Regions from separate parts of the Streptomyces sp. NPDC040610 genome, predicted to be linked through region 1. Evidence: riboswitches for the same ligand, from Rfam matches in the RefSeq annotation. Region 1 holds a riboswitch; each other region holds the start of a gene.
The links. A riboswitch is a leader RNA that binds a small molecule or an ion and turns the genes downstream of it on or off. The one in region 1 is predicted to bind cyclic di-AMP.
Positions count from the first base shown of each region.

Region 1 (6,881 bases):
CGGCGCTCGCCGCCCTGCGCCTGCTGCGCCGCGAGCCGGAACGGGCCGTCCGCGCGCGGGCGGTGGCCACGACGCTGCACGAACTCCTGACCGAGGAAGGGCTTTCGGCGGTACGTCCCGACGCCGCCGTCGTCTCCGTGCGCGCGCCGTCGCCGGAAGCAGCGGTGCGCTGGGCGGCCGACTGCCGCCGCGAGGGTCTGGCCGTCGGCTGTTTCCGCCCGCCGTCGGTTCCCGACGGCGTCTCACGGTTGCGGCTGACCGCACGTGCCGACCTGAGCGACGCACAGGTCGCCGAAGCCGTCGCCACGATCAGCCGCACCGCACCCTGACTCCTGAGATCTGGCACCTGAGACCTGGGTCCAGGGTCCGGCGCTCTCACCCGGGCTTCACCGAAGGGCGTCGATGAAGTCCTCCCAGGCGGCAGGGGAGAAGAGCACGGCTGGACCCGCCGTGTCCTTCGAGTCGCGCACGGCGAACAGACCGGCGAGCGGTCCGGAGCCGAGCGGCGCTGTTTCCACGCAGTTGTTCATTCCATTGCTGCGGCTGCTGCGCCGCCACCGCGCGTCCCTGAGAGACGTGCTGGAGGGAACGGACCGAGGCAGTGCAGTCATGGTGCCTCCTTACGCGCCGTCACCTAACCCGGCGATGAAATCCATTGAATCCTGAACGGAAAGCGCCTGTCCCTGAAGAGAGTTGAAGGCGTCGGTATACGCCTGAAGGTCTTCTTTCCGTTCGAGGTAGAGGCTACTCGTCAAGTGGTCGAGAACAACCACATCCAGATCAGAAATGTTCGGAAAGGAGAGAATAACGAAAGATCCGATGAGTCCGATGTGCTCGCCGGAGACGAACGGCAGCACCTGGATGCGTACTTGAGGAAGGCGCGCCGCCTCCAGGAGCCGCCGCAACTGCCCGGCGAGGACCTCGGGACCGCCGATCTGACGCCGGAGCACCGCCTCGTCGAGGATCACGCTGAGCCGCAGCGGCGGCTCGCTGCGCAGCACGTCCTGCCGCGCGAGACGCACCTGCACCAGGGCCCGCACCTGCTCCTCGGGCAGCCCGCCGAGCGCGGCACGTGTCACCGCGCGGGCGTAGTCCGGCGTCTGCAGCAGACCGGGGACCACGGTGGTCTCCAGGGTGCGCACCCGGCAGGCCTGTGACTCCAGACTGATGAAGTCGCGGTACGCCGGGGGCAGCAGACCGCGGTAGGCGTGCCACCAGTGGTGCCGCCCGTTCTCGTCCTCCCCGCCCGCGAGCACGACCAACAGCTCGCGCAACTGCGGATCGTCGACCTCGTACGCCTCCAGGAGCAGTCGCACGTCCGAGGCGCGCACCCCGGAGCGCCCGGTCTCGATCCGGCTCACCTTCGACTGGTGCCAGCCGACCCGGGCGGCCGCCTCGCCGCTGGTGAGTCCGGCCTGCCCGCGCAGCGCGCGCAACTCCGCGCCGAGCTTGCGGCGCCGCACCGCGGGACCGTACTGCATGTCCGTCTCCTTCCGGACGTCCGCGCCAACCGTACGGGACAGCGGGAGACTGTAGAGGAAGCGCCAGTGTTGCGCCCAAATACGGTCTGCCGTCGCAGAGTTCACCGCTTCGAGCGACAGATATATGCACATCTCGGTGGATCGCCGCGCGTCACCGGCCCAGGAGTGGCACTCTGGCGCGAAGCACCAGTTCCGGGACTGTCCTCGAGTTCTTCCGCCACGAGTCGGAGTCCGGTCCCGGTGGGAAAGGGACAGTGTCGCCATGGCAGACCTCCAGGAAGCATCAGTCACTCTGCCGAGCGATCCTGTCTCGGTCGCAGCCGCCCGCAGGTATGTGGCGGACACCTTGTCGGAGTGGGGCCTTCCGGCCGACGCCGATGTCGCCGACACGGTGCGGCTCATCGTCTCCGAACTCGCCACGAACGCCGTCCAGCACACCCTCGGCCAGTCCCCGACCTTCACCGTGGACGTGCAGCTCGACCGCGACGAGCAGCTGCGCATCGGCGTCACGGACAGCCACCCGCGCTTCCCCCGGCGCCTGCCCGCCGCCGTGCAGCAGGACAACGGCCGCGGCATGGTCATCATCCGCTGGCTCACCGCCGAGTGCGGCGGCAGACTCTCGGTCTGTCCGACGGCGGAGGGCGGCAAGACGGTCTGGATCACCCTGCCGTGGTCGGTGCCGGTCCAGAGTTGACGCCCCGCGGTACGCGGCGTGCGGGCCCGCGGGCACCACAGGCGCGCGGGGCCGTCGGCGGCCGGGGCACGCGGTGCCTCAGGTGGCCGAGCGGCCGAACGTCCCCCGCAGCAGCGCGCGGAACGTGTCCGCGGCCGGGCTCGACTCGCCGGTGCGGTGGCCGACCCAGATGGTGCGCCTGAGGTCACCCGGCTCCAACGGCCGGACGCCGACCGGCGTCGCCGCCGTGCGGGCCACCATCTCTGGGACCACCGCGGCGCCGAGACCCGCGCTGACCATCGCGCACACCAGCGCGTAGTCCGGCGTCTGGACGAGCACGGCGGGCGCCGCCCCCGCCCGCGCGAGCGCCGCCTCCACGCCCTGCCGCGGCGGATGCGCCGGCGCCATGCTGATCAGGGGCTGGCCGGAGAGCTCGGCGAGCGGCAGCCGCCCGGTGCCCGCCGTGAGCGCGTGCCCCGGCGCCGTCACCAGCACCAATTCCTCGACGAGGACCGGCTCCAGGGTCACGGACGCGGGCGGCGCGGGCAGCTCGGCGGGTTCGTACGTGTGCGTCAGCGCCACATCGGCGTCGCCCGCCGCCACCGCGGCCACGCCCAGCGGCGGCTCGTAGCCGGTGACCGTCAGCTCGACGTCCGGATGCGCCCGGCGGAACGCCGTCAGGGCGGGCGGCAGCAGATGGATGCCCGCCGTCGTGAACGTGGCGACCCGCAGGCGCCCGCCCGACAGGCCCACGAGCTGCGCCAGCTCGTGCCGGGCCAGCTCCATCTCGTCCAGGACACGGCGGGCGCGCGCCAGGAGCAGCTCGCCCGCGCCGGTGAGCCGCGCGCCCCGGTGGTGCCGCACGAGCAGCGCCGCCCCCGCCTCCCGCTCCAGCTTGGCGAGCTGCTGGGAGAGCGCGGGCACCGTATAGCCGAGCCGTTCGGCGGCGCGGGTGATGGAACCGGCTTCGGAGACCGCCACGAGCGCCGCGAGCCGCGTCGGGTCGTACATGCCGTGCCTCTTCCTGTGGCCGTGGCCCGCCGTCCTGCCGCGGTACCCGGACGCCGTCGCCCCGCCTTCCGGGACCGCCGCCGGATCCTACCGGCAGCCCAGCCTAAACAGATGCTTAAGGAAGACGCAGAAGATCTCAAATACCTGCTGAAGGCTCACCCGCGGCAGAGTGGCCGTCATGGACGCTCAACTGGTCGCCTTCACCGGCGTCGCCGCAGGCATGGTCGCCATGCCCGGCGCCGACTTCACCGTCGTCGTACGCAACGCGCTCGCCTCCCGCCGCGCCGGAGTGCTGTGCGCGCTCGGCATCGCGGCGGGACTCCTGGTGCACACGGCGCTCGCCGTCGCCGGGGTCGCGGCCGTACTCGCGGCCGTGCCCGCGCTGTTCCGCGCGCTGCAGCTGGTGGGCGGCGGTTATGTGCTGTACCTGGGGGTGCGGGCGCTGCGGGCGGCGCTGCGGTGGGAGGGGCGGCCGGGTGCGGGGGAGAGGCAGGACAGGGAGGCGGCTGCGGGGGAGGAGGGTGTGCGGGCGGTGGCCGGTGGGCGCGGCGGTGGTCTGCGCGAGGGCTTCCTCACCAACGCCCTCAACCCCAAGGCGTCCCTGACGTTCCTGAGCGTGCTGCCTCAGTTCGTGCCCGCGGGGAGCCCCGCGATGCCGCGCACACTGCTGCTCGCCACGATCGTCGTGGCCTTCGCGCTCCTGTGGTTCCCGGCCGTCGCGCTGCTGGTGGACCGGGTCGGCCGTCGGCTGCGCGAGCCCCGCGTCGCCAGGGCGATCGAGGGCGGCACCGGGGTGGTGCTCACGGCGCTGGGCCTGGCGCTCCTCGTGGAGCCGTTGTTCACGTAGCCCCATCGGACGGGCCGTCGCTCTGTTGCTGCCGTCGCGCGACCGTCCACGGGAGCAGCGCCCACAGGCCACCGGACACCAGCAGCGTGGCCCCGGCGGCGCAGAAGGCGCCGGTGCGGCTCGCCGCCACGTCCACGACGAGCAGGACCGAACCGGTGAGCGCCAGGGCGAGGACGGCGAGTCCGGCCCCGGCGAGCCGCGACGACACCTTGACGACGAGCGGCTTCGCGCCGCGCCCGAACAGCCCCCGGTGCAGTGCGGCGGGTGCGGTGAACAGAGCGGCCGCGAGGACGGCGAGCAGCAGCGTGGTCACGTACGTGGCGCGCTGGAGGGTGTCGAGCGAGGGGAAGCGGGGGGTGAAGGCGAGTGTGAGCAGGAAGGCGAAGAGGAGCTGCACGCCGGTCTGAGTGACCCTCAGTTCCTGGAGCAGCTCGAAGAAGTTGCGGTCGGCGCGTTCCAGCGGGGTCTCGTCGCGGCCTCGGCTGGCGTCGTGCGCGGCGGTGCCCGCTGACCGGGGGCCGTCGGTGGGGACGTTTTCGGACATGCACTACGAGTATCCCGGGCCGCCGCGAAGCACTCCTCGCGTCGGCCCGGTCACGCCCGGACGGCGGTGCCTGCCCGAAGGCGCCGTCGTCCGGGCACTCAGGTCAGCGGACTCGGCCGTACCAGACGCTGTTCGTCCAGATCTTCTCGAGGCGTACCACCGTGCCCCGCTTCGGGGCGTGCCAGATCTTGTTCTTGCCGGCGTAGATGCCGACGTGGTAGACGTTCCGGCCGGAGTGGAAGAACACCAGGTCGCCGCGGGTGCGGTTGCCCTTGGAGACATGGCGGGTCTTGTTGTACTGCTGCGCGGCGGTTCGCGGCAGCTTCTTGCCCACGCGCTTGTACGAGTAGAGCGTGAGGCCCGAGCAGTCGAACCGGCGCGGCCCCACGGCTCCGTAGCCGTACGGGGAGCCCTTCTTGGAAGCCGCGATCTTGAGCGCCTTCGTCCCGTGTGTGGCGGCCTCGGCCTCGGAGACCAGACCGGGTGCCACGATGGTGCCGCCCACGGCGGCGAGCGTGAGTGCCGATGCGGTACCGGCCCTCGTCAGCAGCGACGGAACACGATTCAGCGCAGTCATGCGCAACCCTTCGTCAGCCGCCTGTGAAGGATGACCTGTCGGGTTCGGGCAGGCGAAGATGCCCGGTCGCGTCGCGACTTCACCCCAAGGGCCGGCCGGTCTCCCGGACGGTCCGCCTTGCTGGGTCCTCCACTCCTGCCGATGCACAGATGTCGACCGGGCATCCGGGTGGCGGCAGGACTCGGCGTCCACCCGGACCGCCCCGCCGCCTGTGGCGGGGGCTTGTCGTCGGAAGGGATCTTCACCCGAGAGTGGCCAAAAAACCGAGCCGAATCGGCTGTATGTGAGGCTCCTCACGACTGACCCGTTCGGGTGGACAGAGCCGGAAAGGGACCTGGATCACAGTCGGAGACGATTGCCCGAACAGCACTGGAACGTCCGGTTCCGGCTGCCGCGTAAGGGAGTTGTGCAACTCCAGGGGCACACGCGTGCGAGTGTTTCCTACGCTGAAAGAGCTACCACCTCTGGTCGCACCCCGGTCTGGACCGGAAGTGGCGCGACACCCGTCCGCGCGGCCCGCACCCTCAACGTGCGGACGGCGCGGACGCGCTGAGGCCGTGGCGCTCCGACGGGCGTCCGGTGCGACGGCGCACCTCGGGTGCGCGGACGCGAAGGAGAGGGTGCGGCGCGGCGCGGGGCGGTGGGGGACCGGCAGGCTCGGCCTCGACGGCCCCCGTCAACTCGTAGCAGAAACGCTTGGCCGACTCGCCGTTTATAGGTGCCTATAGGTGCGCTGTTCATGGGGGCGCTGTTCAAAGGGGCGCTTCATCGGTGCGCTTCATCGGTGCGCTCACCCCACCCCCCGGGGCTGATCGGTCATCCACCCGTCGGTGGCGCCTCCTCGCCGACCGCGGGCGGCGGCACGGTCACACGCGCGGCACGTCGCTCGCCGTCCAGCGTGCGCAACGCCCGGGCCAGCGTCGTCGTGTGGACCTCCGCCTCGCCCCGCTGGTGCATCAGCGTCAGGGCGTCCCGCAGCTCCGTCGCCCTGCTGACGAGGGCTTGTGCGGCGCGCAGGCCGCCGTACGTGTGCTCCGCGCGCGCCGGATTGATGCGGCCGACGAGGTCCACGACCGCGAGATAGGCGTCGATCAGCTCGCCCTCGGCGCGGGTCAAGGCGGGCAGCGGCGGCAGTTCGGGCAGCACCCGGGCCTCACTCGGCGGTCGTGGTCGTGGCCCCGCGGTTCGGTACGACCCGGTCCACCAGGCCGAACTCCACCGCGGCCGCGGCGTCCAGGACGGTGTCGCGCTCGATGGCCGCCGCGATCCGCTCGGCGTCCTGCCCCGTGTGGCGCCCGAGCATCTCCTCCAGGAGTGCGCGGGTGCGCCGCAGTTCCTCGGCCTGGATGACGAGGTCGGTCGGCTGGCCCCGCAGCGCCTCGGCCAGCGCGGGCTGCTGGAGCAGCACCCGGGCGCCGGGCAGGATCGACCGCTTCCCCGGCGTGCCCGCGGCGAGCAGCACGGCGGCGGCGGACGCGGCCTGGCCGAGGCACACGGTCTCCACGTCGCAGGTCGTGAACCGAAGGGTGTCGTAGATCGCCGTGGCCGCGCTGAACGAGCCGCCGGGCGAGTTGATGTACAGCGAGATGTCCCGGTCGGGCGCGAGGTACTCCAGGTGCAGCAGCTGCGCCATGACGTCGTTCGCGGAGACGTCGTCGACGGGGGTGCCGAGGAAGACGATGCGCTCCTCCAGGAGCTTGGAGTACGGATCCAGCGTGCGCAGGCCCGAGCTGGTGCGCTCGGTGAAC
Region 1 is NZ_JBVIXA010000002.1:1,125,538-1,132,418, reverse strand. It holds gene ACZ6AA_RS11310 (8-amino-7-oxononanoate synthase) at 1-329, shown strand, start outside; gene ACZ6AA_RS11305 (DUF397 domain-containing protein) at 387-611, opposite strand; gene ACZ6AA_RS11300 (helix-turn-helix domain-containing protein) at 621-1,481, opposite strand; gene ACZ6AA_RS11295 (ATP-binding protein) at 1,744-2,175, shown strand; gene ACZ6AA_RS11290 (LysR family transcriptional regulator) at 2,254-3,165, opposite strand; gene ACZ6AA_RS11285 (LysE family translocator) at 3,344-4,012, shown strand; gene ACZ6AA_RS11280 (DUF6328 family protein) at 4,005-4,556, opposite strand; gene ACZ6AA_RS11275 (C40 family peptidase) at 4,660-5,133, opposite strand; cyclic di-AMP (ydaO/yuaA leader) riboswitch at 5,137-5,306, opposite strand; gene ACZ6AA_RS11270 (hypothetical protein) at 5,950-6,279, opposite strand; gene ACZ6AA_RS11265 (ATP-dependent Clp protease proteolytic subunit) at 6,287-6,881, opposite strand, start outside.

Region 2 (6,881 bases), on a different contig from region 1:
TGCTCGAGCACGTGGTTGCGCAGGCCGATGGCCTCCTCGATGCCCTTCATGCCGATGCCCTGCTCGGCGAGGCCGGGGATCGGGAAGGTGCGGGAGACCGCGCCCATCGCGATGACCAGGTAGTCGAACGGCAGCTCGTACGCCTCGCCGACGAGCGGCGCGATCGTGGCGACCTTGCGGTCCTGGTCGATGGTCGTGACCCGGCCGGTGAGGACTTCCGCCTTGGGCAGCACGCGTCGCAGCGGGACGACGACGTGCCGAGGCGAGATGCTGCCGGCCGCAGCTTCGGGGAGGAAGGGCTGGTACGTCATGTACGAGCGCGGGTCGACGACCGTGACGGTCGCCTCTCCGTAGCGCATCTTCTTCAGAATGCGTCGAGCTGCGTACAGGCCTACGTACCCACCGCCTACTACGAGGATCCTGGGACGCTCCGTGGTGCTCATGCCATCGAGTATCCACCCCCTCCCCGGGGGTCGCTCGTGCGCCCCTTCACAAGCATGGGTGGGGCCTCTGCTACACTTCGCCGCCCACGTGACGGAGGTCATGACCGCACGAGGGAACCACCGCCCCACGCGAGTCGTTGTCAACCCCTCGTGAGCTGCCGCTCCTGGCTCCGGCGCCCGGTGGACCACCCCCTGGTTCACACCCCGGCAACACCCCGGAAGCACTCCCGGCACCCGCCTTCGGGCCCGCACCCCGCCCGTTCCCGGGCCGAACTCCTCAAAACCTCGCCCAACAGGGCCGATTTCCTTGTGAAGAACTTCACGAACTTTCTCGGCGGAGCCCCGGAAGGAAGCGTTCCAACCCCCCTCCGGGCCGCTCAGAAGTGGTCCGACACGCTCAGCCGATCAAGGTACGGGCCCCTCTCAGGCGATCGACCAGGCGATCCCGTCGAGGATGTCGTGCTCGCTCACGACCAGCTCGGCCGCCCCGGCCCGCTCCATGATCGCGAGCAGGACGAGGACGCCCGCGGCGATGACGTCCACGCGGCCCGGGTGCATCACGGGGATCGCCGCGCGCTCGGCGTGCGTGGAGCGCACCAGCATGTCGGCGATCTCCGCCACGCGGGCGTAGGGGAAGCGGGAGTGGTGGATCGCGGCGGAGTCGTACGCGTCCAGGCCGAGGGCGATGCCGGCGACCGTGGTCACCGAGCCCGCGAGGCCCACGAGGGTGTGGGCCTCGCGCAGCGGGACCGTCTCCTCCGCGAGGTCAAGGGCCGCCTCGATGTCCGCGCGGATCGCGGCCAGCTGGGCCTCGGTGGGCGGGTCGGCGGAGACGACGCCGTCCCGGACGAGGTGGCGCTCCGTCATCCGCACGCAGCCGACGTCCACGGAGCGGGCCGCGCGCACGTGGTCGTCGCCGACGACGAACTCCGTGGAGCCGCCGCCGATGTCGACGACGAGGTACGGGCCCGGCATGTCCGGGTGGCCCTTCAGCTCCCTGGTCGCGCCCGTGAAGGAGAACTCGGCCTCCTGGTCGCCGCTGATCACCTCCGGTTCGACGCCGAGGATGTCGAGGACGCCGCGCACGAAGTCGTCGCGGTTCTCGGCGTCGCGGGAGGCGGAGGTGGCGACGAAGCGGAGGCGCTCCGCGCCGTGTTCCTTGATGACCTCGGCGTACTCGCGGCAGGCCGCGAACGTCCGCTCCAGCGCCTCCGGGGCGAGCCTGCCCGTCCGGTCCACCCCCTGCCCGAGCCGGACGATCTCCATCCGGCGGTCCAGGTCGACGAGTTGCCCCGTCCCGGGGTCGGCGTCGGCCACGAGCAGGCGGATGGAGTTGGTACCGCAGTCGATGGCGGCCACGCGGGTCATCGGAGTTCTCCTTGTCGTTACGGTGCCGTCGGACGGAGCTGTGCCCACCCGCCGCCCCTGGCGGCCCAGCTGCCCACAGCGGGGGGCGACAGCAGCGGGTCGCCCCGTGGGCGCCGGGGGGCGGGAGCGCCTGCCCGCCGAGCCGCCCAGCCGCCCAGCCGCCCAGCCGCCCAGCCGCCCAGCCGCCCACGGCGAAGATACGGCCCACCGCAGGTAGCAAGGGTGGGCGGGTGGGGAATGCCCGCCGCGGAGCGGTGGGCCGGGTGACCCCGGTGCCGGGTCAGGCGGGGTCGGCGTTGCCCACGCAGGGGCCCTTCCGCCACCACTCCGGCAGCAGGGCGATCGCTTCGTCGCCGAGGGGGTTCACGCCGGGGCCCGCGGCCAGGGAGTGGGCCACAAGGACGTGCAGGCACTTCACGCGGTCCGGCATGCCCCCGGCCGAGGGGAAGCCTTCGAGGACCTCGATGGAGTCGCGCCGCGCGATGTAGTCCTCGTGGGCGGCCCGGTACGCGGCGGCCAGCTCGGGGTCGGTCGCGAGCCGCTCCGTCATCTCCTTCATGACGCCGTTGGCCTCGAGCGTCCCGATCGCGGACGCGGCCCGCGGGCACGTGAGGTAGTACGTCGTGGGGAACGGCGTGCCGTCGGGCAGCCGCGGCGCCGTCTCGACCACGTCCGGGTTGCCGCAGGGGCAGCGGTGGGCGATCGCGCGCAGACCGCGCGGCGGGCGTCCGAGCTGCTCCTGGAACGCGGCGATGTCGGCGTCCGTGGGCGCGGTGGGCTCGGTCTGGGGCGGGGGCGTCTGCATGCCTGTCTTTCGGTTCGTTCGGTTCTGCGGCGAGGTTCAGGGGTGGACAAGGTAGCGGGGACGGGCGGCGCGGCGGGCGGACACGTCAGTCGTCGTCGCCCCGCTCGGCGCGGTCGGCGCTGTCTACGCCGTCCCACACGTTCGCGTACCAGGGCCGGTCCGCCGCCGCCTCGTCACCGCGGTGGTCCGCCGCGGCCGCCGGGTCGATGACGGTGAACCCGGTCTCGCCCGGCATCACATAGTGCAGCCGGTCCCGGACGCGCTGCTCGGCGTACGCGTCGTCCTGCCAGCGGGCCTTCTCGTCGCGCAGGCGCTCCACGTTCTCGCGGTGCTCGGACTGCTTCTGCCGCTGCTCGGCGATCTCGGCGCGCTGCGACACGTACTGCCTCATCGGATAGGCGAGCGCCACGACCAGCGAGCACACGACGAGCACGAGGAGCGCGGCCCGGCCGGTGAGCCGGGAGCGGCGGGCCTGGCGCTTGGTCTGCGAGCGGTAGACGCGCTCGGCGGTCTGCTCGCCGAGCAGCCGCAGCCGGGTCGCCGTGGAGAACCGGTCCTTGTCCCGGACTTTCCCGGCCATGTGTCTCGCCTCCCCAGTACGCGCGTACGTCCCCGCACACGGTACGGGACCGAGTACGGGGACGTACGTACGACTGGCTAGGGCTTGGCCCGCGAAGCGGCTCAGCCCTTGAAGCGGGGGAACGCGCTGCGGCCCGCGTACACCGCCGCGTCGTCGAGGATCTCCTCGATGCGAAGCAGCTGGTTGTACTTGGCGACGCGGTCCGAGCGGGCCGGGGCGCCGGTCTTGATCTGGCCGCAGTTCACGGCGACGGCGAGGTCGGCGATGGTGACGTCCTCGGTCTCGCCGGAGCGGTGCGACATCATGCACTTGAAGCCGTTGCGCTGGGCCAGCTCGACGGCGTCGAGGGTCTCGGTCAGCGAACCGATCTGGTTGACCTTCACCAGGAGGGCGTTGGCGGAGCCCTCCTCGATGCCGCGGGCCAGGCGCTCGGGGTTGGTGACGAAGAGGTCGTCGCCGACGATCTGGACCTTGTCGCCCAGCTTGTCGGTGATGACCTTCCAGCCCGCCCAGTCGTCCTCGAACAGCGGGTCCTCGATGGACACGAGCGGGTACGCCTCGACGAGCTCGGCGTAGTACTCGGTCATCTCGGCGGCCGAGCGGGACTTGCCCTCGAACTCGTACTTGCCGTCCTTGTAGAACTCGGACGCGGCGACGTCGAGCGCGAGCGCGATCTGCTCGCCGGGGACGTAACCGGCCTGCTTGATGGCCTCGACGATGAGGTCGAGGGCGGCGCGGTTGGAGTCCAGGTTCGGCGCGAAGCCGCCCTCGTCGCCGAGGCCGGTCGACAGACCCTTGGTCTTCAGGACCTTCTTCAGCGTGTGGTAGACCTCGGCGCCCCAGCGCAGCGCCTCGGAGAAGGACTCCGCGCCGATCGGGGCGATCATGAACTCCTGAATGTCGACGTTGGAGTCCGCGTGGGACCCGCCGTTCAGGATGTTCATCATCGGAACGGGCAGCAGGTGCGCGTTCGGGCCGCCCAGGTAGCGGAAGAGCGGCAGGTCGCTCGCCTCGGAGGCGGCGTGGGCGACGGCGAGGGAGACGCCGAGGATGGCGTTGGCGCCGAGCGAGCCCTTGTTGTCGGTGGCGTCGAGGTCGAACATCGCCTGGTCGATCAGGCGCTGCTCGGTGGCGTCGTAGCCGACGAGCTCCGGGCCGATCTGCTCGATGACGGCGAGAACGGCCTTCTCGACGCCCTTGCCGCCGTAGCGGTTGGCGTCTCCGTCACGCAGTTCGATGGCCTCGAAGGCGCCGGTGGAGGCGCCGGACGGAACCGCGGCGCGGCCGGTGGACCCGTCGTCGAGGCCGACCTCGACCTCGACCGTGGGGTTGCCTCGGGAGTCCAGGATTTCCCGGGCTACGACGACGTCGATGGACGGCACGAGCATCTCCTTCTGGGATGTGACGCTAGGGGCGCATGGCGTGCACCACTGGGGGCGCGGGCTTGCGCATGGCTTGCATGGTCTTCATCGGCCCTGCGTCTCCTGAGCCTAACGGGCCCGGGAGCTTCGGCCAGCCGACCGCCCGCCCCGTGGGACGGCCATCGGGCCAATTCCCTGGGAATCAGGACGGAACCACAGGTTCTTACCGGTCGGTAGCTTCGCCCTGGGCGTACTTCGGAGCCGCCGGGGCACCCGGCAGGGCCGCCCCGGACAGCACCTCGCCCCGGTGCGTACGGGGGATACGCGCACCGGGGCGAGGGAGACCCGTGGGGACGGGGGCGCTCCGCGGGACGGAGCGGGGGCGCTGTCCGGACGGGCCGGACAGGCGCGGGTCGGGCTCAGCCTCAGCTGAGGTGCAGCTGCTGGCCCGGGTAGATCATGTCGGCGTCGGAGATGATGTCGCCGTTGAGCTTGTAGACCTTGTGCCAGCCGCCCTTGACGTCGTGCTCGTCGGCGATCTTGGACAGGGTGTCGCCCGTCTTGACCTTGTACTCGCCGTCGCCCTTCTTCACGACCTTGCCGGTCGGGGTCTGGACGGTCTTCTTCGACTCGGTCTGCGGGGCGGCCTGCTGCGGCTTCGGCTGCGGCTTGGCCTGCTGCTGCGGCTGAGCCTGCTGCTGCGGCTGCTGCTGGGGCTTGGCCTGCTGCTGGGGCTGCGTCTGCTGCTGCGGCTTCTCGGCACCGCCGCCGTTGTACGGGGCGCTGGTGAGGCCCACGCCACAGCTCGGCCAGGCACCCTTGCCCTGGCCCGCGAGGACCTTCTCGGCGATCTCGATCTGCTGGGCCTTGGAGGCCTTGTCGGCGGTGGCCGCGTACTTCGTACCGCCGTAAGCGGCCCAGGTGGAGGCGGAGAACTGCACGCCGCCGTAGTAGCCGTTGCCAGTGTTGATGGACCAGTTGCCGCCGGACTCGCACTGGGCGACCCGGTCCCACTGGTCGACGGTGGCGGCGTTCGCGGTACCGGCGGCCATCAGCGGGGCGGCGACGGCAGCGCCGGTGACACCGACGACGGCGGCCGCGCGGGTGGCCTTGGACGGACGACGGTGCTTGCCCTTGCCGGAAAGCAGCATGGAGTGATCCCCTCACCGACGCCTGCGAGGTGAGCTGTCGGGTTCGGGCGGGTGAGTGCCCGGCCGTACGGCTTCCGTACGACTTCACCCCTAGCCGGTCCTGCGCGTCGTGCGGCCACTGGCCGCTCAACGCGTGGGCCCGGCGCTTACCTTGGGTCCCCCGCTCCTGCCTTCGGCGCTCGAAGCGACGACTGTTCCCGTCCGGCCGTTGGCAGGATTCGGCGTACCGACCGGCGGGGCCCGCTGTGGCGAGCGGTCACGACCGTAGACAGGCAATCACCGGAATTTCAAAGACGATCAGGGCTTCTGAGACCCATCTCTCACTTGCCTCTCACCGTCTTTAAACCGGACATTCACCGCGAACTGCCAGTCAATTTCCGCTCCGCAAGGCCTACTTCCGGTCCGCCTCCGCGGCCTGTTCCTCGCTCAGGTCGAGTCGCTGACCGGGGAGGATGAGATCCGGGTCACCGCCCACGGTCCGCTTGTTCTCGGCGTAGAGGGTGGACCAGCCGCCGTCAAGGTCGTGCCGGTCGGCGATCTGCGAGAGGTTGTCGCCGGAGCGGACCGTGTAGGTGCCCGCGGGGTCACGGGCGTCACGCGCGTCGCGCCCTTCACCGCGCGACGCGTGGCGGCCCGCGGAGCCCGCGCCGCCCTTCTCCGCCTCGTCGGCACTGGAGCCGCGGTGGCGGCCCGAGGGAAGGCCGGAGGAGTCCTCGGAGCCCTCCGCGGAGTCGTCGGCGCCCGACGGCTCACGGCCCGCTTCGGACTCGGCGTCGGGCGAAGTGGTGCCGCGGTCGCCGGACTTGCCGTCCTCGTCCGCCGAGCCCTTCTCGCCCCTCTGTCTGCTCTTGTCGCGTTCGTCACTCTTGCCGGCCGAGCTGTCGCTGTCGGGCTTGCGGTGCTTGCCGGTCTCCTCGGACTTTCCGTCCTCGGCGTCCGCGCCGCGCTCCTCACCCTTCGCGTCGGCGGAGTCCTCGGCGCCCTTGCCGTCCTTCCCCTCGCCCTTCTCGCCCTTCTCGCCGTCCTTGTCGCCCTTGGAGTCCGTGGCGCCGTCGGACGGCTCCGCGGGCTTCGACGGGGCGACCGGGAGGCCCGGGTCGACGTCGGCGGCCGCGCCGCCCTTGCTGAGGCCCGCGGCCGGGCCGCAGTTCGGCCACGCGGCGGGGCCCTGGT
Region 2 is NZ_JBVIXA010000005.1:496,678-503,558, reverse strand. It holds gene ACZ6AA_RS20975 (NAD(P)/FAD-dependent oxidoreductase) at 1-443, opposite strand, end outside; gene ACZ6AA_RS20970 (Ppx/GppA phosphatase family protein) at 867-1,811, opposite strand; gene ACZ6AA_RS20965 (DUF501 domain-containing protein) at 2,092-2,616, opposite strand; gene ACZ6AA_RS20960 (FtsB family cell division protein) at 2,702-3,196, opposite strand; gene eno (phosphopyruvate hydratase) at 3,298-4,584, opposite strand; gene ACZ6AA_RS20950 (transglycosylase family protein) at 4,983-5,708, opposite strand; cyclic di-AMP (ydaO/yuaA leader) riboswitch at 5,713-5,896, opposite strand; gene ACZ6AA_RS20945 (LysM peptidoglycan-binding domain-containing protein) at 6,100-6,881, opposite strand, start outside.
Region 2: another riboswitch for cyclic di-AMP. It lies ahead of ACZ6AA_RS20950 (transglycosylase family protein); the one in region 1 lies ahead of ACZ6AA_RS11275 (C40 family peptidase).

Region 3 (6,881 bases), on a different contig from region 1:
ACCGAGTTCCTGACCATGCTGACCGTCGGCATCCTGGCCGTCGTCATCAACCGGGTCGTCCGCCGCGGCGACGCCCGCCTCGCCTCCGCCCGCTCCATCGCCGAGGCCGCCCAGCGCGCGGTCCTGCCGCAGCCCGACCCGCGGATCGGCGGCCTGGACATCGCCGCGCGGTACGAGGCGGCGGAGGCCGACGCGTTCATCGGCGGTGACCTGTACGCCGTGCAGGACACCCCGCACGGGGTGCGGCTCGTCGTCGGTGACGTACGGGGCAAGGGGATGGGCGCGGTGGCCGCCGTCGCCGTCGTCATCGGGGCCTTCCGGGAGGCCGCCGAGCAGGAGGCCACGCTGGAGGCGGTGGCGCAGCGCCTGGAGCGCGCCCTCGCGCGGGAGGGCACGCGGCGCGACGGGCTCGACGCCTTCGAGGGGTTCACCACGGCGGTCCTCGTGGAGATCCCGCGCGGCGACGAGGGCACCGTACGGATCATCAACCGCGGCCACCCCGAACCGCTGATGCTGCGCGCCGACGGGCGGCTGTGCGTGCTCTCGCCGTCCGAGCCCGCGCTGCCGCTCGGCATGGGCGACCTCGGCGCCTGGCCGGACCGCGCGGACCAGAGCCCGTTCCCGCCGGGGGCCACGCTGCTGCTCTACACCGACGGGCTCTCCGAGGCCCGGGACGAGGACGGCCGGTTCTACGTCCCCGCCACCCGGCTCGGCGGCCGGATCTTCCCCGGCCCCGCGGGCCCCGACTCGCTCCTCGCGACCCTCGTCGACGAGGTCCGCCGGCACACCGGGGGCGCCGCCACGGACGACCTGGCGATGCTCGCCGTACGCCGCCCGGTGACGGTCGGTGACTGAAGAGCACCCCTCCGCAGCCTGATTGACGCGATGTCAGCACGTCGTGGAGATCCAGAACGCTGCGGTGCGTCATGGCCTCCGCTCAACTCGCCCTACTCCAGCCGCTGATGTCCCTTGTGTTCGTAGCGTAAGCGTTAACGATCAGACGGAACAGCTTGGAATACGGCACCGCTGTCTATTAACGTTCGATAACGCAGCGCGGTCGTCCCAGTCGGCACTCCAGTCGGCTCCGTGCGCACGCGCCTAATCCCGCAAGGGAGCCGGGGAACCACCACATTGGGGTGAATCGGGCAAGCGGCACGCCCGTAGGAGACCTTCCTGCTCCGAACCCGTCAGCTAACCCGGTAGGCGAGAAGGAAGGAAAGGAGTGCGCCCCCGTGGCGTCCAACCGGCCTGCCCCCGAAGCGCTCTACGTACCGAACGACGACTCCGAAGAAGGACCGGAAGGTCCCGACAGATCCACGGGGTTCGGCGGGTACGCCCCCCAGGAGCCGTGGGAGGAGTGGAACCCCACCGCGGAGTCCATCCGCCCCGTGCGCGGCAGGCACCGGGTCCACAAGAAGGGCGGCGGCGGACTCGCGCGCAGCTCCACCGTCCTCGGCGTCGGCGTCATCGCGGCCGTGGGCGCGGGCGGCATCGCCACCGCGCAGGGCGGCAAGCCGCCGGTCTCCATCGCCATGCCGGACATGTCGGCGGTCACCGACCAGCTCCCGGAGGCCAAGTCCCTGCCGGGCGTGGGCTCCCTGATATCCGACGACTCCGACGGCGGTGCCGACACCTCCACCGTCGCGGCCGCCGCGCCGCTCAGCTCCGCGGGCGTCACCACCGCCGACGCCGAGCGCGGCACCACCGGCGCGGGCGAGGCCCTGCGCGCCCGCATCATGCAGCAGGCCGAGAACCAGCAGCACCAGGCGGAGGACGCCCAGCGCCTCGCCGCCGAGGACGCCGCCGTGAAGAAGGCCGCCGAGCAGGCCAAGGCCCAGCAGGACAAGGCGGAGGCGGCCGCGAAGGCCAAGGCCGCCGAGGAGAAGCGCAAGAAGGCGGAGGCCGCGCGCAAGAAGGCCGAGGCGGCGCGCCTCGCCAAGCTCGCCAAGGCGTTCTCGCTGCCCACCTCCTCGTACACCCTCACCTCGCACTTCGGCGACTCCGGCTCCATGTGGTCCTCCGGCCAGCACACCGGCCTGGACTTCGCCGCCCCCACCGGCACGCCCCTCAAGGCCGTGCACACCGGCACCATCAAGTCGGCGGGCTGGTCGGGGTCGTACGGCTACCGCACGGTCCTGGAGCTGGAGGACGGCACCGAGATCTGGTACTGCCACCAGTCCTCGATGAGCGTCAGCGTCGGCCAGAAGGTCACCACGGGCGACGTCATCGGCCGCGTCGGAGCGACCGGCAACGTCACCGGACCGCACCTCCACATGGAGGTCCACACCAGCGGCGGCGCCAACATCGACCCGCTGGCCTGGCTGCAGGGCAAGGGCCTCAACCCGTAACACCCCACCGGCTCCGGCGGTCCTGGCGACGACCCCCCGACGCCAGGGCCGCCGGTTGGGATCCGTGACGGCGGAGCCACACCGGGGAGGGGGGCGGGGATTTCCGTGGGCCACACACGGAATTCGTTCCCCGGTGCGGATGTTGAGCCCGTTATGACCACACTCCGCCCGCTGGGCTCCTCCGACCTCGAAGTATTCCCCCTCGCCCTCGGCGGCAACGTCTTCGGCTGGACCGCGGACGAGACCCAGTCCTTCGCCGTACTCGACGCCTACACGGCCGCGGGCGGCAACTTCGTCGACACCGCCGACGTGTACTCGGCCTGGGCGCCCGGCAACAAGGGCGGCGAGTCCGAGACCGTGCTCGGCCGCTGGCTCGCCGCGCGCGGCAACCGCTCCGACGTCGTCATCGCCACCAAGGTCGGCGCCCACCCCGACTACAAGGGCCTCGCGGCGAACACCATCAAGTCCGGCGTCGAGGAGTCGCTGCGCCGCCTCGGCACCGACTACATCGACCTGTACTACACGCACTACGACGACCCGTCCGTGCCGGTCGAGGAGTTCGTCACCGCCCTCGACGAGCTGGTGCGCTCCGGCAAGGTCCGGGCGATCGCCGCGTCCAACATCAGCGCCGAACGCCTCCAGGAGTCCCTGGACTTCTCCGACCGCGAGGGCCTGGTGCGGTACGTCGCGCTGCAGCCGCACTACAACCTGGTCTCCCGCGACACCTACGAGGGCCCGCTCCAGGAGGTCGCGTCCCGCTCGGGCCTCGCGGCCATCCCGTACTACTCCCTCGCGTCCGGCTTCCTGACCGGCAAGTACCGCCCCGGCGCCGAGGTCGACAGCGCGCGGGCCGGCAGCGCGGGCGCCCACCTGGAGACCGAGCGCGGCCAGCGCGTCCTCGCCGCCCTCGACGCGATAGCCGAGGAGCGCGGCGCCCAGCACGCGACGGTCGCCCTCGCCTGGCTCGCCGCCCAGCCGACGGTGGCGGCGCCGCTCGCCTCCGCGCGCACGGCCGAGCAGCTTCCGGCGCTGCTGGAGGTGGCCGACCTCGACCTGACCCAGGACGAGGTGGCCCGCCTCACCGCCGCGTCGGCGTGAGCGGACCGGGCGCGCGGCGGTCCGTGCGTCAGGTGCGGTAGGGGTTGTACGAGGGGTAGGCGGGGCCCGGTGATCCGTACGGGGCGGGGGGTGCGGCGCGGGTGCCGTACGCGGAGTACGGCATGTGCGGCGGGCCGTACGCCGTGTACGGCAGCGGCACCACGACCGGCGCCGTCACCCGTGCCGCGTACGCGAGCGCGGGCCGCACCACCTCGCGGCGCTCCCACAGCGCGTCGAGCAGCTCCCGCTCCCGGACGGCGAAGTCGGCGCGGGCCCTGCCCCGGCCCGCCCGGTGCCGAAGCAGCGCGAGCGACGTCGCGTACGTCTCGTACGCGGTGACGGTCCGCCCGCCCGGTCTGCCCAGGTGGTGCGTGGCGTAGTCGCGGGCGAGGTTCCGCGCGGGCATCGAGCCGAGCGCGTACGGCTCGGCCGCGGTCAGCCAGCCCGCCGCCACATAGGCGGGCAGCTCGGCGCGCACCAGGCGCAGTTCGCGCTGGCGCAGCCAGACGGCCAGCCAGCAGAGCAGTCCGAACAGGGGCAGCATGAAGGTCGCGTACACGACGAAGAAGCCGTACTCGCCGAAGCTCGCCGAGCCGTTCCAGAAGGCGTGCAGGCCCATGGCGAGCAGCAGCCCGGCGATCGGCAGGAGTATCCGCCGGACCGTGTGCCGCTCGCCGCTGAGGGCGGCGATCCCGAAGCCGATGCCGGTGAGCACGGTGAACAGCGGATGCGCGAACGGCGACATCACGACCCGGACGAAGAACGTCGCGGCCGTCACCGACGCGAGGCCGGTCTCGCCGCTGAGCTGGTCGGTGCCGAAGGCGTTGCCCAGATAGAGGATGTTCTCGGTGAAGGCGAAACCGGTCGCGGTGACGCCCGCTATGACGAAGCCGTCGACGACACCGGTGAAGTCCGCTCTGCGGAAGAGGAAGACAAGGAGGACGGCCGCCGCCTTCGCGGTCTCCTCCACGATCGGGGCGATGACGGTCGCGCCGAGCGTGTCGGCGCTCGTCGGGTCGGCGGTCGCGGTGGCTATCCAGCGGGTCGCGAAACTGTTCGCGACGATCGCTATCAGCGCCGCCGCGCAGGCGCCCCAGGCGAAGGCGAACAGCAGATTCCGCCACGGCCCCGGCGCCACCCGGTCCAGCCACCGGAACGCGGCGATGAGCAGCGGCACCGGCAGCGTGGCGAGGCCGAGGCCCACCAGGAACCCCTCGGTGCCGGTCTGCTGACGCACCAGCGCGAGGATCACGAGACCGGAGAGCGCAAGCAGCGTGACCGGCGCGGCCGCCCTGATCGCCCGCCGCTGCCACCAGTGCGGATGCCGGGATCCGGGTACTCCGGCGGGCCCGGCGGGCGCCGGGTTCGTCGGGTACGCGGGACTGGTGGCCACGGCTTTGACAGTAACGAGGGTTGTGGCGGACCGCGATGGTGCCTCGGGGGCCGAGGGTCTCAGGAGCGGGGACGGTCCTCGGGGGCGGCCGGTTCCACCGGTGCCACCGGGATCTCCCGCGGCTGCTCCGCGAGGGTGGCGGCGCGGCGGAACAGCAGGTCGTGGACGACGTGCCCCTTCCGCAGGCCCTGGCCCTCGAAGCGGGTCTGCGGCCGGAAGTCGGGCCGCGGCGCGTACCCGCCGTCCTCCTGGACGTTCTCGAAGTCCGGGTGCGCGGTCAGCACCTCCAGCATGTGCTCCGCGTACGGTTCCCAGTCCGTCGCGCAGTGCAGCAAGCCGCCCGGCTTGAGGCGGGGCGCGAGGAGGCTCAGGAACTCCGGCTGGATCAGGCGGCGCTTGTTGTGCCGGGCCTTCGGCCATGGGTCCGGGAAGTACACGCGGACGCCGTCCAGGGACTCCGGGGCGAGCATCTCCGTCAGGAGGATCACGGCGTCGCCGTTCGCCACCCGGACGTTGGACAGCCCGTTGCGCTCCGCGAGATTGAGCAGGTTGCCCTGGCCCGGGGTGTGCACGTCCACGGCGAGGATGCGGGTGCCGGGGTCGGCGGCGGCCATCTGGGCGGTGGCCTCGCCCATGCCGAAGCCGATCTCCAGGACGACGGGGGTGCTCCCGTCGGCGTGCCCACCGCCCTCGGCGTCCGCCGCGAACAGTGCGTCCAGGTCCAGGACTTCCTTGCCGTCGATGTCCAGACCCCACTGGGGCCAGAGCCTGCGCAGGGCGTCGCCCTGGGCGGTCGTGACGCGGCTGCGGCGCGGCGTGAAGCTGCGGATCCGCCGCTCGAACCTCGACCCGGTCGGGTCGGGCGCGGGTCCGTCGGGAAAGCGGGGGGTGCCCTTCGGGCGGGGGTTCTCAGACACAGTGGGGCGATTTTACCGGGGGTCCGGCCTTCGCGGGGCGCCCCAGGCCCGCCCCTTCCCGAACCCGGGGCTCCGCCCCGGACCCCGTATCGGCGCTCCGCGCCTCGTCCTCAAACGCCGGAGGGGCTGGAAAATCCAGCCCCTCCGGCGTTTGAGGAGCGGGGTCTGGGGCGGAGCCCCAGTTACGGGAAGGGGTGGGACTGGGGCGCCCCGCGAGGGCACCGCTCACATCGCGGCAAGGACCCGCCGCGCGACCTCCCGCCCGATCGGCAACGACGCCGTCGCCGCAGGCGAGGGCGCGTTGAGGATGTGAACGGCACGGGGCCCCTCCCGGATGAGGAAGTCATCGGCGAGCGACCCGTCCCGCAGGACGGCCTGCGCCCGCACCCCGGCGGCGGCGGGCAGCAGATCCTCGGCCCGCACAGCCGGAAGGAGCCGCCTCACGGCGTCGGTGAAGGCCCCCTTGGACAGCGACCGCCGCAGCTCCCCGGCCCCGTACCGCCAGTGCTCCCGGGCCATCCGCCAGGCCCCCGGCCAGGCAAGCGTCCCGGCGAGCTCCCGGGGCCGCACGACCGACCATCCGTACCCCTCGCGGGCGAGCGCGGGCACCGCGTTGGGCCCGACGTGCACCCCGCCGTCGACGCCGCGCGTGAGGTGGACACCGAGGAAGGGGAAGGCGGGGTCGGGCACGGGATACACCAGGCCCCGCACGAGCCCGGGCCGCGCCAGCGTGAAGTACTCCCCCCGGAAGGGCACGATGCGCATGTCGGGCTCGTCGCCGGTGAGCCGGGCGATCCGGTCGCAGTGGAGCCCGGCGCAGTTCACGAGGACCTTGCCGCGCACGACGTCCCCGGCGGCGGTGCGCACGGCGACGCCGAGGTCGGCGCGCCGGTCGATCCGCACGACCTCCGCGCCGTAGCGCACCTCGACGCCGGAGGCGCGGGCGAGCTGGGCGGCGACGGCTCCGTAGTCGCATATCCCGGTGGTGCCGACGTGGATGGCGGCGAGGCCCTCCACGCAGGGTTCGTACTCGGCGATCTGGGCGGGGCCCAGCTCGCGGACCGGAATGCCGTTCTCCCGGCCGCGCTGGACGAGGGCGTGCAGGCGGGGCAGCTCGGCGCGGTC
Region 3 is NZ_JBVIXA010000018.1:127,774-134,654, forward strand. It holds gene ACZ6AA_RS37710 (PP2C family protein-serine/threonine phosphatase) at 1-855, shown strand, start outside; cyclic di-AMP (ydaO/yuaA leader) riboswitch at 1,086-1,221, shown strand; gene ACZ6AA_RS37715 (M23 family metallopeptidase) at 1,233-2,348, shown strand; gene ACZ6AA_RS37720 (aldo/keto reductase) at 2,502-3,446, shown strand; gene ACZ6AA_RS37725 (PrsW family intramembrane metalloprotease) at 3,475-4,839, opposite strand; gene trmB (tRNA (guanosine(46)-N7)-methyltransferase TrmB) at 4,899-5,756, opposite strand; gene lhgO (L-2-hydroxyglutarate oxidase) at 5,982-6,881, opposite strand, start outside.
Region 3: another riboswitch for cyclic di-AMP. It lies ahead of ACZ6AA_RS37715 (M23 family metallopeptidase); the one in region 1 lies ahead of ACZ6AA_RS11275 (C40 family peptidase).

Region 4 (6,881 bases), on a different contig from region 1:
GGCGACGACGGCAAGGACACGCAGGCCTCCGCCCCGGACCCGGCGACCGTGAAGCCGTCCACCGCCAACAACAAGCTCGACACGCAGTTGGCGAACCTCTCCGCGGACGCGGGCGACTTCGCGGACCGCGCGAGCCGCACGCAGGAACGCATCGACCTGAAGGCCCAGAAGGTGGCCGCGCACAAGCAGGCCGTCGCGGAGGCCGCGCGCAAGGAGCGGCTGCGGCCGAAGTTCTCCCTGCCGGTCGCGCAGCGCGGCCTGAGCGCCTACTACGGCCAGGCGGGCGTCAACTGGATGTCCGCGCACTCCGGGATCGACTTCCCGGTGTCGTACGGCACCGAGGTCAAGGCCGCCACCGACGGCACGGTCTCCACGAAGTACAACAGCGCCTACGGCAACATGGCGATCGTGACCGCCAAGGACGGCACGGAGACGTGGTACTGCCACCTCTCCACGCACAAGATCGCGAGCGGTCCCGTGAAGGCGGGCGAGACGATCGCCTTCTCCGGGAACTCCGGCAACTCCACCGGCCCGCATCTGCACTTCGAGGTCCGCCCGGGCGGCGGCTCGGCGATCGACCCGCTGTCGTGGCTGCGCAGCCACGGGCTCGACCCGACGTAACCCCCGAAGGCCGACGTGGCCCTCCGAAGGACGCCGTAGATCCCCCGAAAGTCGAAGCAACCCCGAAGGGTGCAACTCCAGCCCCCGTCGCTGGAGTTGCCCCTTGAGAGTGTCCCTCTTCCTTCGAGTGAGGGCTACAGCTTTTCCACCGGCGCGTACCTCAGCAGCAGCCGCTTCGGCTTCTCCTCGCCGAAGTCGACCGTCGCCTCGGCGTTCGCCCCGGTGCCCTTCACGCCGACCACCGTGCCGAGTCCGAACTGGTCGTGCGTGACGCGGTCGCCGATGGCCAGCGAGACCACCGGCTTCTCCGACGCGCGGCGGGTGGCGAAGCCCTGGGCGCCGCCCGCGCGGGAGCGCGACGACGACAGCGAGGCGGCGACCCCGGCCGCGGGCCCGGACGACGCGGGCGCGCCGACGGAGCCCTTCCGCTTCCAGTCCAGATGGGTCTCCGGGATCTCCTCCAGGAAGCGCGACGGCGGGTTGTACGACGGCTGGCCCCAGGCGCTGCGCAGGGAGGACCGGGTCAGATACAGCCGCTCCCGCGCGCGCGTGATGCCGACGTACGCGAGGCGCCGCTCCTCCTCCAGCTCCTTGACCTGGCCGAGGGCGCGCATGTGCGGGAACACACCGTCCTCCATGCCGGTCAGGAACACGACGGGGAATTCGAGGCCCTTGGCGGTGTGCAGCGTCATGAGCGTGATGACTCCGGAGCCGTCGTCCTCCTCGTCGGGGATCTGGTCGGAGTCGGCGACCAGGGCGACACGCTCCAGGAAGTCCGAGAGGGACCCGGCGGGAGCGGCGCCCTCCGGTGCCTCGGCGTCGGCCTCCGGTGCCTCGGCGTCGGCCTCCGGGGCACCGGTGGCGGTCTCCGCGCCCTCGGCCGCGGCGCCCGCCCCCTCGGCGATGTTGTTGTTGTCCTGCTCGAACTCCAGGGCCACGGCGGCCAGTTCCTGGAGGTTCTCGATGCGCGTCTCGTCCTGCGGGTCGGTGGAGGACTGCAGCTCGGCCAGGTAGCCGGTCCGCTCCAGGACCGCCTCCAGGACGACGGCGGGGCCCGCGCCGGACTCGACGACGGTGCGCAGCTCCTCCATGAGGGTGTTGAAGCGCCGCACGGCGTTCGTGGAGCGGGCCGCCATGCCGTACGCCTCGTCGACGCGGCGCAGCGCCTGCGGGAAGGAGATCTTCTCGCGCTGCGCGAGGGCGTCGATCATCGCTTCGGCGCGGTCGCCGATGCCGCGCTTCGGCACGTTCAGGATGCGGCGCAGCGGGACGGCGTCCTCGGGGTTGGCGAGGACACGCAAGTACGCGAGGACGTCGCGGACTTCCTTGCGCTCGTAGAACCGCACGCCACCGACGACCTTGTAGGGCAGGCCGACGCGGATGAAGATCTCTTCGAAGACACGGGACTGGGCGTTCGTGCGGTAGAAGATCGCCACGTCGCCCGCCTTGGCGTCGCCCGCGTCGGTGAGGCGGTCGATCTCGTCGGCGACGAACTGGGCCTCGTCGTGCTCGGTGTCCGCCACGTACCCGGTGATGCGGGCGCCCGCGCCCGCGTTGGTCCACAGGTTCTTGGGGCGGCGGCTCTCGTTGCGCTCGATGACGGCGTTGGCGGCCGTCAGGATTGTCTGCGTGGAGCGGTAGTTCTGCTCCAGGAGGATCGTCGTCGCGTCCGGGTAGTCCTCCTCGAACTGGAGGATGTTGCGGATCGTGGCGCCGCGGAAGGCGTAGATGGACTGGTCGGCGTCACCGACGACGCACAGCTCGCCGGGCTCCTGATCCTCTCCGGAGGGGCCCACCAGCTCGCGCACAAGGGCGTACTGGGCGTGGTTGGTGTCCTGGTACTCGTCGACCATCACGTGGCGGAAGCGGCGGCGGTAGTGCTCGGCGACGTCCGGGAAGGCGCGCAGCAGGTTCACCGTCGTCATGATCAGGTCGTCGAAGTCCAGAGCGTTGGCCTCGCGGAGGCGCGACTGGTACATCGCGTACGCCTGGGCGAGGGTCTTCTCGAAGCCGTCGGCGGCCTGGGCGGCGAAGTCCTCCTCGTCGATCAGCTCGTTCTTCAGGTTCGAGATCTTGGCGCTGAAGGACTTCGGCGGGAACTTCTTCGGGTCCAGGTCCAGGTCCCGGCAGACCAGGGCCATCAGGCGCTTGGAGTCCGCGGCGTCGTAGATCGAGAAGGAGGACGTGAAGCCCAGCTTCTTGTACTCCCGGCGCAGGATGCGCACGCACGCGCTGTGGAACGTCGACACCCACATCGCGCCCGCGCGCGGGCCGACGAGCTGCTCGACGCGCTCCTTCATCTCGCCTGCGGCCTTGTTCGTGAACGTGATCGCGAGGATCTGGCCGGGGTGCGCGCCGCGCTCCGCGAGGAGGTACGCGATGCGGTGGGTGAGCACCCGCGTCTTGCCGGATCCCGCGCCGGCGACGATGAGCAGCGGGGAACCCGCGTGCACGACGGCCGCGCGCTGGTTCTCGTTCAGGCCGTCGAGCAGCGCCGCCGGGTCGATCGCCGGGCGGGGGGCACCGTCCCGGTAGTACGCGTCCCGGGGTGCGGGCGCGTCGAACTTCCCTTGGAACAAGTCGTCCGGAATGGGCTCCGGAGCGCTGTCCTCGGGCGGCGGCGGGGGTTCCTCGTCGTGGCCCTGCGAGGGCTTGAGGTCCGCCAGGAAGCTGTCGTCAAAGAGGCTGCTCATCGCCTCCCGAGTCTAGGCGGCCCCACTGACAACCCGCCCCGGGTTCCACGAGGCCGCCCCGAGGCCGCCCCGAGCCCGCCCGGTTCCGGCCACGCCCCCGCTGCGCGCCCGGGGCGTCACGCTGCGCCACGGCCCCGGCCGTCCGCGTCAGCACGGCACCAAGGGCCTCGTAAAGTCACGAAAATGTATCGGGCATATCGAACATCATCCTTCCCTCGTGCCACGGGAGTTGGCTAGCGTGCTGCGCGGGCCGTACGTCCCCCCACCGGCGATCCCCGCCGGTCACGCGCGGCCTCCGCCGAGTCCGACGTGTTCGGAGCCGGGGACCCACCATGTTCTTTGGGGTGAATCCGCTCCGTACGACGTACGCAGCGGTAGGGCAGCCTTCCGGAGCACCCGCCCGAACCCGACAGCTAACCCGGTAGGCGGTCCACGGAAGGAGTCGCCAGCTTTGGCGTCGCACCGCAAGCCGCGCAGCCGCTCAGCCCTGATACGCACCACCCCGGCCCTCGGCATCACGACGGCCGCCCTGACATCGGTGGCCCTGCTGTCGCAGAGCGCGAACGCCGCGCCGGCCGCCCCCGCCGAGCCGGGCAAGCCGAGCCTCGAAGAGGTCCAGAAGAAGGTCGACGACCTCTACCAGCAGGCCGGAGTGGCCACGCAGAAGTACAACTCGGCCAAGGAGCGCACCGACAAGCAGCGCAAGAAGGCCGACCGGCTCCTGGACGACGTGGCCAAACGCACGGACCGGCTGAACGAGGCCCGGCAGGAGCTCGGCTCCTTCGCCGCCGCGCAGTACCGCACCGGTGCCGTCTCCGAGACCGCCGCGATGATGCTCGCCGACGACCCCAAGGGCTTCTTCGACCAGAACCACCTCGCGGACCGGCTCACCAGCCGCCAGAAGAAGGCCGTCGACGACTACCAGACCCAGCAGGTCGCGGCGACCAAGCAGCGCACGAAGGCCACGAAGAGCCTGAAGTCGCTGCAGGACTCGCGCGACGACCTCCGGTCGAGCAAGCGGACCGTCCAGACCAAGCTGACCGAGGCCCGCTCGCTCCTGTCGAAGCTGACCGCCGAGGAGAAGGCGCGGCTCGCGGCGATCGAGAAGCGCAAGGAGGAGGCCGCCAAGCGCAAGGCGGCCGAGCTGGCGCGCAAGCAGGCCGCGGAGGAGCGCGAGCGGAAGGCCAAGGAGGCCGCCGAGCGGCGCGAGCGGGAGCGTGAGCAGGGGCAGGAGCAGGGCTCGGGGTCCGGCTCGGACTCCGGGGCGGACAGCGGCTCCGGGGCGGGCTCGGGCTCGGACACGGGTTCCGGCTCGGGTGCGGGCAGCGGATACGCGGCCAAGGCGGCGAAGGTGATCGCCTTCGCCGAGAAGCAGATGGGCAAGCCCTACGTGTGGGGCGCCACGGGGCCCGGCTCCTACGACTGCTCCGGGCTCACGCAGGCGGCCTGGAAGACCGCCGGGATCTCGCTGCCGCGCACCACCTGGGACCAGGTGAAGGTCGGCACGACCGTGCCGACCTCCCAGGCCAAGCCGGGTGACCTGGTGTTCTTCTACGACGACATCAGTCACGTCGGGATCTACATCGGCGACGGCAAGATGATCCACGCCCCGAAGCCGGGCGCGAACGTCCGCGTCGAGTCGATCTACTACATGCCGATCCACAGCGTGGTCCGCCCCGCGTGAACCGTTAACCCTCCGCGCACGTAATCGCTGTCTACGTAGAGCTACGAAATTGCCCCGCACGCGTGCGTGCGGGGCAATTCCTCTCAGACTTGTCGGACCCGTCGGACCTGTCGGACCTGTCAGGGGATGGCGGTCACGTCCAGAGCACCGCGATGAAGATGTTCGCCGTCGTGAGGCCACCGACCGCCCCGAACATCCCCTTGTCGACCTTCTCCTCGTCCCGCTTCACGTACACGAGCCCGAGGATCACGATCAGCAGCGCGAGCTTGATGCCGATCTTGAGGTTGTTGACCGTGTTGTCGTCCGCCTGGTTCAACCCGACGAGGGCGACTCCGGTGATCAACATGGTCAACGCGCCGTGCAGCATCGCGGGGCTGAACCGGGCCGTGCCCTCGCCCATCGCCTTCATCTGGGTCAGGAAGCCGCCCAGGAGCGAGGCGATGCCGATGATGTGCAGGCCGACGAAGAGATGGATGAGTACGTCCATGGGGCGGAGCCTAATTCCCGGCGCTCGGCGGGAGCCGGGCGGGGCCGGGCAGTCGTCCCGGCCGCCGGGGCCGCGGCGTCCGTCACCGGGCGGCGCCGTATCACCCACCACCGAGAAGGCGGGCCACAAACGCCACATCGGTCACGCGCGCCGCGAAACCCGCCACCGCACCCCGGCCGTGCCGCTCGAATCCGTTCACTCCTCGCCACTCATCCGTCGTTAGCGCACATCGGGTCACGAACCGGTGACGGTCAGGTTTAGCGTCCTCTGCCAGGTGACCGGCTCCCCACCGCCACCCCGTCAGGGGCGGCAGTCGGCCACCTCCGCCGAGAAAGTCCGACGGCGTCCCGCTCCCCTGTGCGAGCGCCGTCGGACCGGCACCGCAGCGGCGTCAGGCTCGGCGGCACCGGTGGGGGCCCCGGCCACAAGGAAGGACGTGGAGCCTCCGTGGCAGCGCACCGCAAGCCCAAACGGCGCTCGCTCAGCGGCCATACGGCCCGTACGGCCGCCACCCTCGCCCTCGCGTCGGCCGCCACCGCGACCGCCTTCGAGGGCACCGGACACGCGGAGCCCCGGCTCACTCCCAGCGAGGTGAAGGACAAGGTCGACGAGCTCTACCGCGAGGCCGAGGTCGCCACCGAGAAGTACAACGGCGCCAAGGAGAAGGCCGACAAGGCCGAGCGGTCCCTGACCGACCTGCGCGACGAGGCGGCCCGCAGGACCGAGAAGCTCAACACGGCCCGCCAGGGCCTTGGTTCACTGGCCACCGCGCAGTACCGCACCGGAGCCATCGACCCGTCGGTGCAGTTGGCGCTCTCCTCCGACCCGGACCAGTTCCTCGACCGGGCCTCTCGCGCCGACCGCGCGGGCCACCGCCAGGCCGCCACCGTCACCGACGTACGCCACCAGATCCGTGAGCTCGACCAGCTGCACACCGAGGCGGACGGCACGCTCGACGACCTCAAGTCCCGCCAGGCGGACCTGCGGAAGCACAAGAAGACCGTGACGGGCAAGCTCGCCGAGGCCAAGCGGCTGCTCGCGCGGCTGACCCGCGAGGAGCGCGCCCGCCTCGCCGCGGACGGGGCGGCCGGGGACGCCGACAGGGCCTCGCGCGACGCCTCCCGCGGCCCCGCGCCCGGCGCCTCGAAGGCCGTCGGCTCCCGCGCCGCGGCGGCCGTCTCGTACGCCTACAAGGCCCTCGGCAGCCCCTACGTCTGGGGCGCCACCGGCCCGAGCGCCTTCGACTGCTCCGGCCTCACCCAGGCCGCGTACCGCGCCGCGGGCGTCTCCTTGCCGCGCACGACATACGCCCAGATCGACGCGGGGCGGCGCGTCTCCCGCGCCGAACTCCAGCCGGGCGACCTGGTGTTCTTCTACTCCGGCATCAGCCACGTCG
Region 4 is NZ_JBVIXA010000001.1:355,990-362,870, reverse strand. It holds gene ACZ6AA_RS01790 (M23 family metallopeptidase) at 1-621, shown strand, start outside; gene ACZ6AA_RS01785 (ATP-dependent DNA helicase) at 756-3,314, opposite strand; cyclic di-AMP (ydaO/yuaA leader) riboswitch at 3,601-3,757, shown strand; gene ACZ6AA_RS01780 (C40 family peptidase) at 3,766-4,998, shown strand; gene ACZ6AA_RS01775 (hypothetical protein) at 5,132-5,485, opposite strand; gene ACZ6AA_RS01770 (C40 family peptidase) at 5,933-6,881, shown strand, end outside.
Region 4: another riboswitch for cyclic di-AMP. It lies ahead of ACZ6AA_RS01780 (C40 family peptidase); the one in region 1 lies ahead of ACZ6AA_RS11275 (C40 family peptidase).